Regions from separate parts of the Lysinibacillus sp. UBA6686 genome, predicted to be linked through region 2. Evidence: riboswitches for the same ligand, from Rfam matches in the RefSeq annotation. Region 2 holds a riboswitch; each other region holds the start of a gene.
The links. Region 2 has a riboswitch for thiamine pyrophosphate ahead of thiT (energy-coupled thiamine transporter ThiT). Riboswitches for the same ligand answer to the same signal wherever they lie in the genome.
Positions count from the first base shown of each region.

Region 1 (3,831 bases), on a different contig from region 2:
CTAATTGTTAATGGTTATGATAGCGCATCACCTATAGCAGCCGCTCTTGGTAAACAATCCATTTCCTTTAATGTTGTAGATGCTCAAAGTTTGCCAAATGAGCTTTCAAGTTATCTACAGTACAATGCCATTATTTTTGACAATGTGCCAGGACATTTAGTGGGCGAGGCCAAAATGAATGTGATTGAGCAGGCAGTCAAAAACTTTGGCGTTGGCTTTACGATGGTAGGGGGCGAAAATAGCTTTGGCTTGGGCGGCTATTTTAAAACACCAATTGAAACTTTACTACCTGTTGAAATGGAGATTAAAGGAAAAGAACAATTGCCTTCATTAGGACTGGTAATCGTGCTTGACCGCTCTGGCAGTATGTATGGATCGAAGCTAGAGCTAGCTAAGGAGGCGGCGGCTCGTTCTGTCGAAATGCTACGAGATGAAGATACGCTCGGCTTTATTGCCTTTGATGATCGACCTTGGGAAATTATCGAAACAGGTCCACTTAACAATAAGGAAGAGGCTGTGGATACGATTTTATCCGTAACGCCAGGCGGTGGGACAGAGATTTATGGATCTCTCGCAAGGGCCTATGAAAACTTAGCAGATTTAAAGCTACAGCGTAAGCATATTATTCTATTAACAGATGGACAGTCACAGTCAGGAAATTATGAAGACTTAATCGCTGAAGGAAAAGAGAATGGTGTAACATTATCTACTGTAGCGATTGGACAGGATGCAGATGCCAATTTACTTGAAGCGCTTAGTGAAATGGGTACCGGACGATTCTATGACGTTGTTGATGAGCAGACAATACCTTCTATTTTATCCCGTGAAACGGCAATGATTTCACGCACATATATTGAGGATAATCCCTTCTATCCAACCATCTACAATGCATCTGGTTGGAACACGTTATTTGCAAATGGTGTACCTCAAATGAATGCTTATATTGGAACAACAGCAAAGCAGGGGGCCTCTGTCATTGCTGAAAGCGAGAAAGAGGATCCAGTACTAGCGCAGTGGCAATATGGTCTTGGTAAGACATTTGCCTTTACTTCTGATTCGACAGGTAAATGGACAGGTGACTGGGCAAGATGGCAGGATTGGGGAACGTTTTGGCAAACACTTATTTCACAAATGCTCCCAAGCTATAATGATGTTGCCTACGACGTACGTTTAGAATCGGATGGTTCATTTGTTATTACAGATCCTACCAATGAAGCAGCTTTTTTAGATGTTGTAGCTGTCAATGAAGCAGGAGAAGAACTTGAAACACAGCTTGAGGCTATTTCAGCCTCACAGATTCGGGCAGTTGTGCAAGCGGAGCCAGGGTTAATTTTCTTCCGTATCGCTGATGAAGATCAAGCTATTTTTCAAGCGGGTATAAGTGTACCTTACAGTGCTGAATATGAGTTACGACCTGTAAACGATAAGCTGGTGGAAGAACTGACAAAGCAAACGGGTGGCTCTGTTTTGAAAGAACCGAAGGAGGTATTTCGTGAATTTACGAAGAAAGGCGCAGATCGTCAAAATATAGCAACATGGCTTATATTAGCAGGTATGTTACTGTTCTTCATCGATATTACAATCCGACGCTTTGGCTGGAGCTTCTTTGCTAAGTCGAAGAAAAAAGAGCAGCTTGTTGAAAATAAAACCACACAGGCAGAGGATACAAATGTTGCTCAGCTATTAAAGGGCATGAAGAAAAGATAATTTGGATTAAATGACAGTGCAAAATGATTGATTATTTTGCACTGTTTTTTCGTTTTAAAGTGAAAAGGAAGAAGCTTTCGTTCAAAGGGAAACCCTGCTCAAGAGGGAAATCCTTGCTCTGAAAAATTTAACGAAAATTTTTAATAAGTGCAGTATTTCGTAAACTATTAGCAATTGCTACACCAAAAATAGCACCAATAATACTAGAGGTTAAAAAGGCAGGCATGAAAAACATTGATGCTACGGATGTCCCCATTAAGATATATGCATATGGTACGGCAATGAGGGAGGCGATAATGCCAGTTCCTACTATTTCACCAACGCCCGCTAGCCAAGGCATACCACTGTATTTATAAGCCAGTGCTGCACAAAATGCGCCAATGACACTGCCAGGAATGGCTAATAGGGAGCCTGTCCCTGTTAAAATACGAATAATCGCTGTAGTAAGGGCAATGATAATAGTTGGTATTGGTCCGAGTAGAATGGCACCGATGACATTGATGGCATGTTGTATCGGATAAGCTCGCGCAATCCCTATTGGAATTGAAACGAAGGTAGAACCTGCTATGGCAATTGCCACTAATAAGGCCATGATGGTTAATTTTCGAACTGACATAAGTTACACTCCCTTGAAATATAAAATGAATTGTTATCTCTGCTAAACTGGCAAGCACAAAAAGGCCGCTCCCTGAAAACAATAGGAAGCGGCCTTGCATTTACATATCAAAAAGCAAGATGTCGCCACTTCCCTCCGCTAGTATGAACTAGATCAGGTTCAAAGGGTCCGTATATGGTCATATACGTCTCAGCCTTTTAAAGACTCCCCTAGTGGTAATAATTATTCAATTTCTGTTTAGCATTGTAACAACATAAATGTATCATACTACTAATAATAGTCAATAACTTTTCAGATTATTTGGAATCAGGCTGCATAAGATGCGGCGCTTTTTTCATTGTCCAGATAAGGGCAAGGAAGAAGCAAGCCATTAAAATAATAGCACCAAATATATAAGGGCTATTCATATTCCAATCAAATAAAATACCCGCCAATGCTGGACCAATCATATTGCCAAGACTCATATAAGCATTATTCAGACCTGCTGCAAATCCTTGCTCATTTTCGGCAAGCTTGGAGATCAGTGTGTTAACAGCAGGACGAATTAATGTTGTGGCTGTCGAGAAGATTGTCGCAACAACTAAAATAAGGGCAAACCCAGATACGAATAATATTAAGTAGATCGATATGGCTGCAATAAATAAATTGACTAATACGACCTTCATTTCACCATAACGATTAAAGAGTGGTGTAATAACAAACATTTGTACAACTACACCAAAAGCACCACCCACTACTAAAATAATAGCAATATCCCCAGGTGTATAATGAAACTTTTCTGTAACAAATAATGATAAAGTCGTTTGGAAATTAGCAATTCCGAACGAGAATACCATCATAATAATGAGCATAACAAAGTAAGGCATATGTACTGAACGTACCATTTGTTTCGCGAGATTGTCTTGCTTATGCATTTTTTGTGCTGCGTTTGGTTTGGTAGATGGTAATAAAAAGAACGATAAAATAGAAGCCAAAATAGCCGCAGCTCCAGCTGTATAAAATGGAAAATGTAAGCTAACATGTGATAAGAAACCACCAATACCGGGTCCTATCATAAAGCCAAGAGACATGGCAGCACCAAGCATCCCCATCCCTTTTCCACGTTCTTCATATGTTGTAACATCTGCGACAAATGCCATAATAGGAGGTGCCACAAAGGCTGATCCAAGGCCACCTAAAAAGCGTGCTAAGAAGAGCATCCACACTTCTGTAGAAAGTCCAAAGCCGATTTGAGCAAGTCCTGTTAGTATAAGTCCGAAAATAATAAGATTTTTTCGACCATACTGATCCGAAAGATTCCCAGCAATTGGAGAAAAAACGAATTGAGCGAAGGCGAACGTTGCAATAAGCATACCTAGAACTTGTCCTGCAGCACCAAATATTCTTAAATACTCGGGCATTACAGGAATAATAATCCCAATACTCCCCATTGCGATAAACATATTAAACATTAAAATATACAAAGCCGCCTTATTGGACTTCTGCTGGGTCATCGAATACCCCCCTTT
Region 1 is NZ_DKJS01000022.1:27,773-31,603, forward strand. It holds gene B2R82_RS05445 (VWA domain-containing protein) at 1-1,707, shown strand, start outside; gene thiW (energy coupling factor transporter S component ThiW) at 1,835-2,323, opposite strand; TPP riboswitch at 2,437-2,544, opposite strand; gene B2R82_RS05455 (MFS transporter) at 2,620-3,816, opposite strand.
Region 1: it holds a riboswitch for thiamine pyrophosphate, as region 2 does, so the genes downstream of both, thiW (energy coupling factor transporter S component ThiW) here and thiT (energy-coupled thiamine transporter ThiT) in region 2, are expected to answer to the same signal.

Region 2 (3,831 bases):
ATGCAAGCGTATCAATCATATCGCTTAGTCGACCCCGTGTTAAGGAAACCCGTGTTAAAGCATTATAAATGCGCTTTGAGCGTTCGTTTTGAGTAAATAATTTTGCATTTTCTATCGCAATAGAGGATTGGTTTGCAAATGCTTGTAACATCGTTAAATCGCTATTTTCAAACTGTGTGTCTCCTGAAAAATTGACGATTGTTAATACCCCTATGCATGAGTTACTTTTATCAAGAAGTGGAGCACAAACAGCACTTTTGGGGTAAGTAAAATCACCAACTGCTTTTGTATAGTTTTCTTCATACTGTGGAAATAAATCCGCCATGCTTTCTGTAACATCGCTGCTAGAGTGGAATCTAAATGCTTGTTTTTGGGAAAATACCTTTCCAGTCATCCCTTCATTTGAGGCAAGGTGAATCTTTTTTAAATAAGCCAGGTCATAGCCAATGGCATGCTTGGCAACAAGACGATTAGTTTCTGTATTCAACATAAACAATACCCCTGCATCAGCACCTTCAATTACATGGAGCACCTCACTCATCAGTTTTTCTAATACTTGGTTAATATCGAGTGTTGAAGTTAGAACCTGTGCTGCATTAACCAAGCTCATTAATTGTTTTTCGCTATTTATTTTAAACAACCCCTCATCTGTAGTGCTAAACCCTATTTTAATATAAATCTGCTATACCAAGTATAAGAATGCAGTTATTTGAGGCATAAAAAAATCTGCCATAAAAAAGTAAGCGTTTCAAATCCTAAGGGATTGGAATGACGCTTACCAGTAAAAGAGAGCAGATTTTTAATTTAGATATTTACCTTAAAATGAGTTTAGGGGTATTATTTTTTATAGCTGTCTTTGGAAGAATAAGGGGCTCCTTTCTTCGCGGCAATTACTTTTTTTACAATGGGTATAATGATAGGTGCTAATTTTACGGCGGTTTTGACAACTTTAGATACTTTCATAAAATAACAGCTCCTTTTACTATTAGTTCTACCTTTTTATGTTAGAAATGAAACATTAACGAATAACACGAACAGCTTGCACGATATTCCAAATAACAATCCCTAATGAGACGAGTAAGTAAATGGCAAATGATGCAAACCAAACGATTATAAATGTATTACTACCTGATCCTGGGTCAAAAGTGTTAAAGGATATAGTTGAGAAGACAAAAACAGCAAAGAAGATGATACCAAATACAACTGGGATTAAATGCGAAATAAGTGCTCGAATAGAGTGTCTTTTTACATCACTATCTTTAGAAACAAAGTAAACAATTAACGGCACAATAAAGGGTGCGAAAAAGACGCTAAGATAACTAAAGGCAGATAAAATTTTTTGGTTCTCCATAGTTGTACCTCCTTTTTTAATATTTACGCATGAAAAACAGCAAAGTTTCAAAAAATATTGTGAAATTAGAGTTGTAATCATATCCGTATTTGCGTACAATGAGGTTGTTCAAATAAAAAAGATGTAACGACCACAAGGGGAGCTGATGATGTCAGCTGAGACTAGGCACGTAATGCCTTCACTCTTTGAACCTGTAAGTTAACACTTGCGTAGGGATGTGGATAGAAACCGACACTTGTACGATGTGAGGCTCTGTCCTGGCATTGTTTTTTTTTGCCAGATAGAGTCAAAAAGTAATTTGATTTCTATTCCTGCTCTTGTATCCTACATCGGAACAAAGGAGAGAATAAAATGGACAAAAAAAGACTTTTAATGCTTGTGGAGATTGCGATATTTGCAGCAATTGGTCTTGTGCTAGATCAGATTTCCTTTAAAGTATGGGCACAAGGTGGCTCTGTTAGTCTAGTGATGGTACCAATAATTTTAATAGCCTTCCGTTGGGGGCTTTTGCCTGGACTGACAACGGGCTTTCTTATTGGTGCTATGCAAACAATGTTTGGTCCTACAATTGTACATTGGCTTCAGGGCTTACTCGATTATGGCGTTGCCTTTACGGTAGTCGGCTTGGTAGCAATTGTTCGTCGACCAGTGCTTGAGGCTGCAAATAATCTAAACAAAACGAAAATGGCACTATATATTATTGTAGGAACTGTATTGGCAGGTTTTTTACGCTATGCAGCACATACTATTGCAGGCGCGGTATTTTTCTCAGAGTATGCTGGCGATCAAAATGCATGGATTTATTCAATTATTTATAATGGAACATATATGTTACCAGCAACAGTTTTAACTGCCATTGTCGGTGTTCTATTATTTACAGCAGCACCACAATTAATGCAACGAAAATCATAAATACTCTACCCTTCACAGTAGTGGAGGGTTTTTGGTATTTAGATTTGGCTATTATAAATTTTACTCGCTGTAGAAATATTGTTACATTTCAGCACTTTGCAATTTATGAGGGCATACAATATTTAAAGCGTTTAGCGTTTTATGTCAAACAAGTTATGTTATATTAAAGTGTAGATATTAGATGAAAGGGACGTTATAAATGATTGTAAAAACACAAGAAGAGATTGAAGCCTTTAAAAAAATCGGTCGTATTTGTGCCGAAATTCGTGAAGCAATGAAGGCTGCGACAAAACCTGGTGTAACAACACTTGAACTCGATGAAATTGCCGGTCGTATGTTTACTGAGGCAGGTGCGATTTCTGGACCTAAAGGAGAATATGACTTCCCAGGATATACATGTATCAGTGTCAACGAGGAAGTAGCTCACGGTATTCCCGGAAAACGCGTAATTCAAGAGGGAGACATTGTTAATATTGATGTTTCTGGTTCTTTAAATGGCTACTTTGCAGATACAGGAATTTCATTTGTCGTGGGTGTAGGCTATGAGGATAAAGAAAAACTATGTCGTGTGGCAAAAAGTGCCTTCGATCGCGCAATGACAAAAGTAAAAGCTGGGTCAAAATTAAATCAAATTGGAAAAGCAGTTGAGCGTGAAGCATATGCCAATGACTTAACGGTGATTATGAACCTAACAGGTCATGGCTTAGGTCGTTCCTTACATGATGAGCCAAATCATATTTTAAACTATTATGATGCATGGGATTCTACCATTATGAAAGAGGGCATGGTACTTGCGGTTGAGCCTTTTATCTCAGCAAAGGCAGAGCATATTGTTGAAGCTGGTGATGGCTGGACATTTGTTACACCAGATAAATCACTTGTTGCCCAAATTGAACATTCGATCATTGTGACAAAAGACAAACCAATTATTCTAACTTCATTAGATGAGGCATAATAAAAATCCTGCTACCCAATTATTTTTGGGGGGCAGGATTCTTTTTTATGAAAAGTATACCGACTAATAGTACACCACATAAAAATAATGCAGCTGTTGTTACAAGTAGCTCTTCTAAACCATTATGTAACGCGATTCCAATATAAGCCCAAATAAAAACAGATGGATACATAATATCGAAATGATGGAAGCGCATATGTAATGCGATGGCAACACCAATTGTCAATAAGATGACTGCCCATAGAGGATTGCTAAGACCAAAGCCGTTCCATCCATAAGCTGTTAATGTAAAGCTTGTATCTGTCATCAACATAAATGTCGACCATGCATAGTAAATAGAGAAAGGGATGCGTCCTGTCAATGACTTGTCGCAAAGAGGATATGTATTGTACAGCGAAAACAAACAGAAGACTAAAAGTAATGTACTGCCAAGAGATGCGATAAATAACTCCTGATGCCACACGATTACCGTGGAAATCTGCAATATACATATGCTGCTAAAAAGAACAGTCTGTTTAATTGTTGTCTTTTTAAAATTCATGACTAACCAATAACCAAGTAACATATAAATGACGATCCAAATTACATGACTAACATTAAAAGGTGCAAATAC
Region 2 is NZ_DKJS01000041.1:68,675-72,505, forward strand. It holds gene B2R82_RS10510 (GAF domain-containing protein) at 1-610, opposite strand, end outside; gene B2R82_RS10515 (hypothetical protein) at 838-963, opposite strand; gene B2R82_RS10520 (DUF4870 domain-containing protein) at 1,019-1,351, opposite strand; TPP riboswitch at 1,477-1,584, shown strand; gene thiT (energy-coupled thiamine transporter ThiT) at 1,703-2,263, shown strand; gene map (type I methionyl aminopeptidase) at 2,463-3,218, shown strand; gene B2R82_RS10535 (hypothetical protein) at 3,238-3,831, opposite strand, start outside.

Region 3 (3,831 bases), on a different contig from region 2:
AAATTTATCATCTTATTAGTAGCTATTATGATTGTTTTTAGTGTTGCTCTAGGTCTTATTGTCTATAAAAGTACAAAAAATATAGTGGAGTTGACGTTAAAAGAGAATAGTATGATTCTAGCAAGAAATGTCGTGAACCAGCTTGATTCAGAGAGGTATGGGCAGCTAGTTAAAAATCCAGAGAACCGTTCACTGTATCTTGATTTACAGAAGGAGCTTACGACAATACTGAAAACCAATTATGTAACGTATATTTATGTATTCAAGGGAACACCTGATGGTAAACAATCGATGGTGCTGGTGGATGCAGGAGATTTAAATAGTAAGGAAACCTATCAAATTGGAGATATTATAGAGGATATACCGTATGAAAGTGTTGTAAAAACAATTTCTAATAATGAGGATGGCTTTAGTGAGTTTGTTTCTGTAGAGGGATGGGGAGATTTTATTTCTGCTTATGCTCCTGTCAGAGCAGAAAATGGTGAAATTGTTGCATATGTTGGATTAGATATTGAGAGCTCCATTATTTACGGCATTCAAAAATCTGCTGTAACGAAGTACTTGCCTATACTTTTAGGCATAGTCATTTTATTGAGTGTCGTTATGATGACTACATTGTATTTGTATATGCGAAAATCATTGAAGCCAATATTTATCATGAAACGAGCAACAATAGCTTTTACAGATGGGAATATGGCAGAAGCTCAACAAATATTGGATGAAATAAGCTTTGAATCGAATGATGATATTTCAGATTTTAGTAGCAAATTTAAAGAGATGATGCAATCCATGTATCAAATAATATTTAATCTTTCGGGGATTGGCACAGATATATCTAAGGCCACTGATAGTTTACAGGAGGTAGGGGATAATGTGCAGCACTCAAGCAACAAGCTGATTGAAAGTGCAGGGGGAATAGAGGAGAGTGTGGATCGACAAAGAGACTTAGCGACACACTCCTTTAAAACAATTGAAGAAATGACGGCAGGAATTATGCAGATTTCAGACTCTGTTTCTTCTGTTATGAAAAGCTCCTCCAATACAGCCAATCTTATGAAGCACAGTCAATCTGAAGCGGCAATGATTACAGCCCGCATGAATGGCGTGGCAGATTTGGTAACGCATACGGCAAAAAATGTGAATGTTCTTGGTGAAAGATATAGTACAATTGAAAAAATGATAGGTGTTATTCAAAGTATTGCGGATCAAACAAATTTATTGGCTTTAAATGCGGCGATTGAGGCAGCAAGAGCAGGTGAGCATGGCAAAGGCTTTGCAATTGTCGCAGAAGAGGTGAAAAAGCTGGCAGAGATGACAAAGCTGTCAGCAGAAGATATTCGTCAGCATATATATGAATTTAAAATCGTGACAGAAATGGTTTTAAAAGAAATGGACCATAGTACTGTTGAAGTTAAAGAGGGAGCCCATTTGGTAATGGCCATTAGTGATGAGTTAGATCATTTGTTTGAAGCAGTAAAAGTAGTGGAGGTAGATGTACAAAATGTTTTTGAGGTTACAAACACAATGTCTAAAAACACGAACGTTGTCTTAACGGCATTAGAGCAAACGAATGAGGCATCTAAAGCTGTTATGTTAGAAACAAAGGAAGTAGCGGATGCATCAAAGTTACAAGAATCAACATTGAGCCAGCTAAGTAGTACGATTCATGAATTAACGGAGCAGGTAAAGCGTTTAGAGTTTATGAAGCAAAAATATAAACTCTGAAGGAAAAAATAGTAATGAAGCTTCCATCTCTTAGCAATATCTGTTACACTAGCATCAAACTTAATAGCATTGACTAGGGGAGTCTGATGAGTCAGGCTGAGAGGGAAACGCATAGAGGTTTCTTGACCCTTTGGACCTGATCTGGCTCATACCAGCGTGGGAAAGTTAAGAAATTATTGCGTGCTCTTTATAATGCGATAATTATACCTTTTACAATCATAGCCGGATCCAAAATTTTTTGGATTCGGTTTTTATTTTTGTTGGGGTGAGCTAGATTCGGTCCTTGTATGAATTTTCTATAAGGGAGAGAAGTAGGTCATGACAACAGTTAGCGAAAAGAACATTACGATTATGTCGAGCTTTGAGGGGAGTAAAAAGGTTTATGTAGAGGGTTCGAGACCAGATATTTTGGTACCGATGCGTGAAATTGCATTAAGTCCAACGACAGGAAGCTTTGGAGAAGAGAAAAATGCTCCAGTTCGTGTATATGATACGAGCGGTCCATATACTAACCCTGCCTATAAGGTAGATATTACGAGGGGCTTACCAGCGTTGCGAAGTAAATGGATTAGAGAGCGAGGGGATGTTGAGGAGTATGTAGGGCGAACTATTAAACCAGAGGATAATGGCTTCCGCAATGCTGATGATCCACGTATTCAAGAAAACGTTTTTCCTGAGCTATCTAGGAAACCTATACGTGCGAAAAAGGGGAGAAATATCACACAGCTTCATTATGCACGAAAGGGAATTATAACACCGGAAATGGAGTTTGTAGCGATTCGTGAAAATATGGAACCAGAATTTGTTCGCGCTGAAATTGCAGCGGGGCGAGCGATTATGCCTTCTAATATTAATCATCCTGAAGCTGAGCCAATGATTATAGGACGTAGCTTCCATGTGAAAATTAATGCTAATATTGGGAATTCAGCAGTATCATCTTCTATTGCAGAAGAGGTGGAGAAAATGACTTGGGCAACACGCTGGGGTGCTGATAATATAATGGATTTATCGACTGGTAAGCACATTCATACGACGCGTGAATGGATTATCCGTAATGCTGCGGTGCCAGTTGGAACAGTGCCAATTTACCAAGCACTTGAAAAGGTAAACGGTGTAGCTGAGGATTTAACATGGGAGGTGTATCGTGATACGTTAATCGAGCAGGCAGAGCAAGGCGTCGATTACTTTACGATTCATGCAGGCGTACTGTTGCGTTATGTGCCACTAACAGCAAATCGTGTGACAGGCATTGTGTCACGCGGAGGTTCAATTATGGCGCAATGGTGCTTATATCATCATCAAGAGAACTTTTTATATACACATTTTGAAGAAATCTGTGAAATCATGAAAACATATGATGTTGCCTTCTCGTTAGGGGATGGCTTACGTCCTGGATCGATTGCAGATGCTAATGACGAGGCACAGTTTGCAGAGCTTGAAACGTTAGGAGAATTAACACAGATTGCCTGGAAGCATGATGTACAGGTGATGGTGGAGGGGCCAGGCCACGTGCCAATGCATTTGATTAAAGAAAATATGGACAAGCAATTAGAGGTGTGCAAGGAGGCTCCGTTCTATACTTTAGGACCACTGACAACAGATATTGCACCTGGCTATGATCATATTACATCTGCTATTGGTGCGGCAATGATAGGTTGGTTTGGTACGGCAATGCTATGCTACGTGACACCAAAAGAGCATCTGGGCTTACCAAATCGAGAGGACGTTCGTGTAGGGGTGATTACGTATAAAATTGCTGCACACGCGGCTGATTTAGCGAAGGGACATCCTGGAGCACAGCAGCGAGATGATGCACTTTCAAAGGCACGTTTTGAATTCCGTTGGCGCGATCAATTCAACCTGTCTTTAGATCCAGAGCGTGCAGTTGAATACCATGATGAAACATTACCAGCAGAGGGGGCAAAAACTGCGCACTTCTGTTCAATGTGTGGGCCTAAGTTCTGTAGTATGAGAATCTCGCAGGATATTCGTAATTATGCAAAAGAAAAAGATTTAAATACGACAGAGGCAATTCATCAAGGGATGCAGGAAAAGGCAGAGGAATTTAAGAAAGCAGGCAGTCAGATTTATCAATAATAATGTAAT
Region 3 is NZ_DKJS01000083.1:59,875-63,705, forward strand. It holds gene B2R82_RS22635 (methyl-accepting chemotaxis protein) at 1-1,725, shown strand, start outside; TPP riboswitch at 1,791-1,905, shown strand; gene thiC (phosphomethylpyrimidine synthase ThiC) at 2,044-3,822, shown strand.
Region 3: it holds a riboswitch for thiamine pyrophosphate, as region 2 does, so the genes downstream of both, thiC (phosphomethylpyrimidine synthase ThiC) here and thiT (energy-coupled thiamine transporter ThiT) in region 2, are expected to answer to the same signal.

Region 4 (3,831 bases), on a different contig from region 2:
CTAGGAAATTATTTTTCGACAAAAAGTAAATCTATAACTATTTAATATTACATTTATTTTTTTCTTGTTGACGCAATTCAATACGACGGATTTTGCCTGAAGAAGTCTTTGGCAATTCTGTTACAAATTCAATGGCCCGAGGATATTTATATGGTGCTGTTAAAGCTTTTACATGATTTTGAAGTTGTTTAATAAGATTATCATTTCCTAACTCTCCATCATTAAGTACCACAAATGCCTTTACAATATTTCCTCGAACTTCATCTGGACTTGCTACAACTGCCGCTTCTTTTACTGTAGCATGTTTGATGAGAGCGTCTTCTACTTCAAAGGGTCCTATTGTATAGCCAGATGAAATAATAACATCATCTCCTCGCCCCTCAAACCAAAAATAACCATCTACATCTTTATATGCTCGATCACCAGTGATATACCAATCTCCTCTAAATTGTAAACTGGTACGCTCAGGGTCATGTAAATATTTTTTAAATAACGCAGGCGTTTCACGATGAACGGCAATATCACCTACTTCTCCAACTGCAACAGGATTTCCAAAATCATCTATAATTTCTACTTTATTTCCTGAAGTTGGTTTTCCCATTGAGCCAATTCTAGCCTCCATACCTACCATTGTTCCAACCAGTAATGTATTTTCAGTTTGCCCATAGCCATCTCTTACCTGTAAACCGAAAGTATCCACAAACACTTTTATTACATCGCTATTTAGAGGTTCTCCTGCTGAGACGGCTTCACGAACACTTTCTAAATTAAAATCTTGTAAATTTTCTAGTGCAGCCATAAATCGATATTCAGTTGGTGTACAGCACAGAATATTAATATTGAATTTCTCAAGAAGTGTAAGATATGTTGCTGCATTAAATTTGCCTTTGTACACAAATGCGGTTGCACCACTTCCTAATGTAGCGAGGAATGGACTCCAAATCCATTTTTGCCAACCTGGAGCTGCCGTAGCCCAAACAATGTCATCTTCCTGTACGCCTAACCAATTTGGAGCTGTTGTTCGTAAATGTGCAAATCCCCAGCTATGTGTATGTACTGCTGCCTTAGGATTGCCTGTTGTACCACTTGTATAAGCTAAAAATGCCTTGTCTGAACTTTTCGTTGGCGTTGAACTTATGTAGTCTGTTGGTTGTTCTTGCATTTTTTGAAGTAATGACTGCCAAGGTTCGTGAGCAGTGCCTATTACGAATTGCTGCAAGCCCTGTAAGTTTTTCACGTTATCAAATTGCTCAATATATGGCTCATATGCAACAATGCCTTTTGCATGAGCGTGGTTTATACGATATTCTATATCCTTCGCTCTTAGCATTTCTGAACTAGGAATAATTGTTATACCAGCTTTTAGAGCAGCAATATAGACAATATAGGCTTCTACTGATCTAGGCACCATCACGATAAGTACATCACCTTTTGTTAAACCTTGTTTTGTAAAAACATGTGCTGCCTGATTTGCCTTTGCCAGTAAATGTGCGTATGTAATAAACTGAACATCATCATTTTCATCATAAATAATGAGCGCATTCTTGTTTGCATCCTTTGCATATTTTTCAATTTCCTCTGTAATATTGTACCATTCAGGTGCAATTAAATCCTGTCTTTTCATGGCAAATGCCTCCCTTATGCTATGACTCATTATAAAACTCCATTTTTATCATTTTCAATGGTTCGCACTCTATTTTAGAAAAGTCATGACAACTATCATACTTTGCTATATGGCATCAGTCACGTTCATCAATCAATTTCGCCTAGGTGTAATTGTAGCTGTCGCTACAGAACTACATTTGCTAATGAAGATAAAAACTATCTATTGAACAGGAAAGAAAAGTATGGTACATTTTGGTCAACTAAAAGCAAGATTGCAGGGGGACTCATTAGGAGTTGAGAAGGTAAAACCTGACCCTTTGAACCTGTTAGTTAATACTGACGTAGGGAGCAATTCACATCTAATTCATTGATGAAAGGCTCTTTGCGTGTATTTTTTGCACAAAAAAGAGCCTTTTTTGCACGCTTACGTCCATCCAACAAAGGAGGACTTAAAATGGTTTTTCAAACTATCCGTAAAAAAAGCCCACTAATTCATTGCATTACAAATTATGTAGTGGCAAATTTTCAAGCAAACGGGCTTTTAGCAATCGGTGCCTCACCAGTTATGGCTGATGGCAATGATGAGGTCGAGGAAATGGTTGCAATTGCCTCAAGCTTATTGATAAATATTGGTACCCTTAATGACAAAACGAAAGAATCCATGATACTTGCAGGAAAAAAAGCCAATGCACTTGGCATACCTGTAGTGTTAGATCCAGTTGGCGCTGGAGCCACGACCTACCGAAAACAAACCGTAAAGCAACTGTTAGAAGAGATTGAATTTGCAGTAATTCGCTGCAATATTGGAGAGCTTGCCGCAATTGCCAACGTAAAATGGCAGCAAAAAGGTGTAGATAGTGGAACAGGTTCAATTTCTTTAGAGAATGAAGCAAAAAGAATTGCTCAGTTGTATCATTGTATAGTGATTGTCACAGGTGAAAAAGATTTCATAACTGATGGAAATCACCAACAATGGATTACAGGCGGAAATCCTCATATGACAGAGGTCACCGGTACTGGCTGCTTATTAAGTGCCATTTGTTGCGCTGCTTTTGTATCCGACAATCAGCCCTATAACCAATTAGTAGATGTACTAAGATGTTATAAAAAAATTGCTGAACAAGCTGGTTCTACTACACAATACATCGGTGATTTTCAAATTGCTGTATTGAATGAACTATATCGTCTTTCAAAGGACGGTGAACGATAATGCAGGTTGTTACGACAATTGCTGGATCTGATAGTGGCGGCGGTGCTGGTATACAGGCTGATTTAAAAACCTTTCAGGAATTAAAGGTGTTTGGAACTTCTGTCATTACAGCTTTGACCGCACAAAATACACTTGGTGTATCAGGGGTAATGCCCATTGAGGCAAGCTTTGTTGAGCAACAACTACAGTCACTATTGGAGGATTTCCCAATTAGTGCTATGAAAACAGGCATGCTATTTTCATCAGCCATTATACAAACTATTGCACAGATAATGGCTAATACCAAAGTTCCACTTATTGTAGATCCTGTGATGATTGCAAAGGGCGGAGAAAGCTTATTACAACAAGATGCCATTGATGCTATCATTAATCTTCTACTGCCAGTGGCAACCATTGTGACTCCGAATATTCCAGAGGCCGAAACGCTTACTGGCAAAGAAATTAACACTTTAGCTGATATAAAAGAAGTAGCCAAGCTCTTGCTACAAACTGGAGTACAATGTGTCATTATAAAAGGAGGTCATTTAGCAGATAAGAATTTTGCCATTGATTATATATTTTTTAAAGATGGACATTCTTTTTCTATGCAAACTCCTCGTATTGCATCAAAAAATACACATGGTACTGGCTGTACGTTTTCAGCAGCCATAACTGCTTTTTTGGGCAGTGGTCTTCCTATAAAAGAAGCAATTATCGAAGCAAAAAAATTTATTCAATTAGCAATAACGTATGATTTAGCTCTAGGTAATGGGCATGGGCCGACAAATCATTTTGCCTATCAAAACTATAAGGAGACTTGTGAGGTGATTATTCATGAATCGTAATGATTTACAGCTATATTTTATAATGGGCACAGGTAATGTTGTCCATCAGAAGCCAATACAAGTTCTTGAAAAAGCTTTACAGCATGAGATCACCATGTTTCAGCTTCGAGAAAAGGGACCTCGTGCATTAACAGGACAAGAATATGAAAATTTTGCTCGTCATTGTCAAAAGCTTTGTCAGCAGTATAATGT
Region 4 is NZ_DKJS01000037.1:86,706-90,536, forward strand. It holds gene mbcS (acyl-CoA synthetase MbcS) at 38-1,624, opposite strand; TPP riboswitch at 1,872-1,970, shown strand; gene thiM (hydroxyethylthiazole kinase) at 2,060-2,815, shown strand; gene thiD (bifunctional hydroxymethylpyrimidine kinase/phosphomethylpyrimidine kinase) at 2,815-3,639, shown strand; gene thiE (thiamine phosphate synthase) at 3,629-3,831, shown strand, end outside.
Region 4: it holds a riboswitch for thiamine pyrophosphate, as region 2 does, so the genes downstream of both, thiM (hydroxyethylthiazole kinase) here and thiT (energy-coupled thiamine transporter ThiT) in region 2, are expected to answer to the same signal.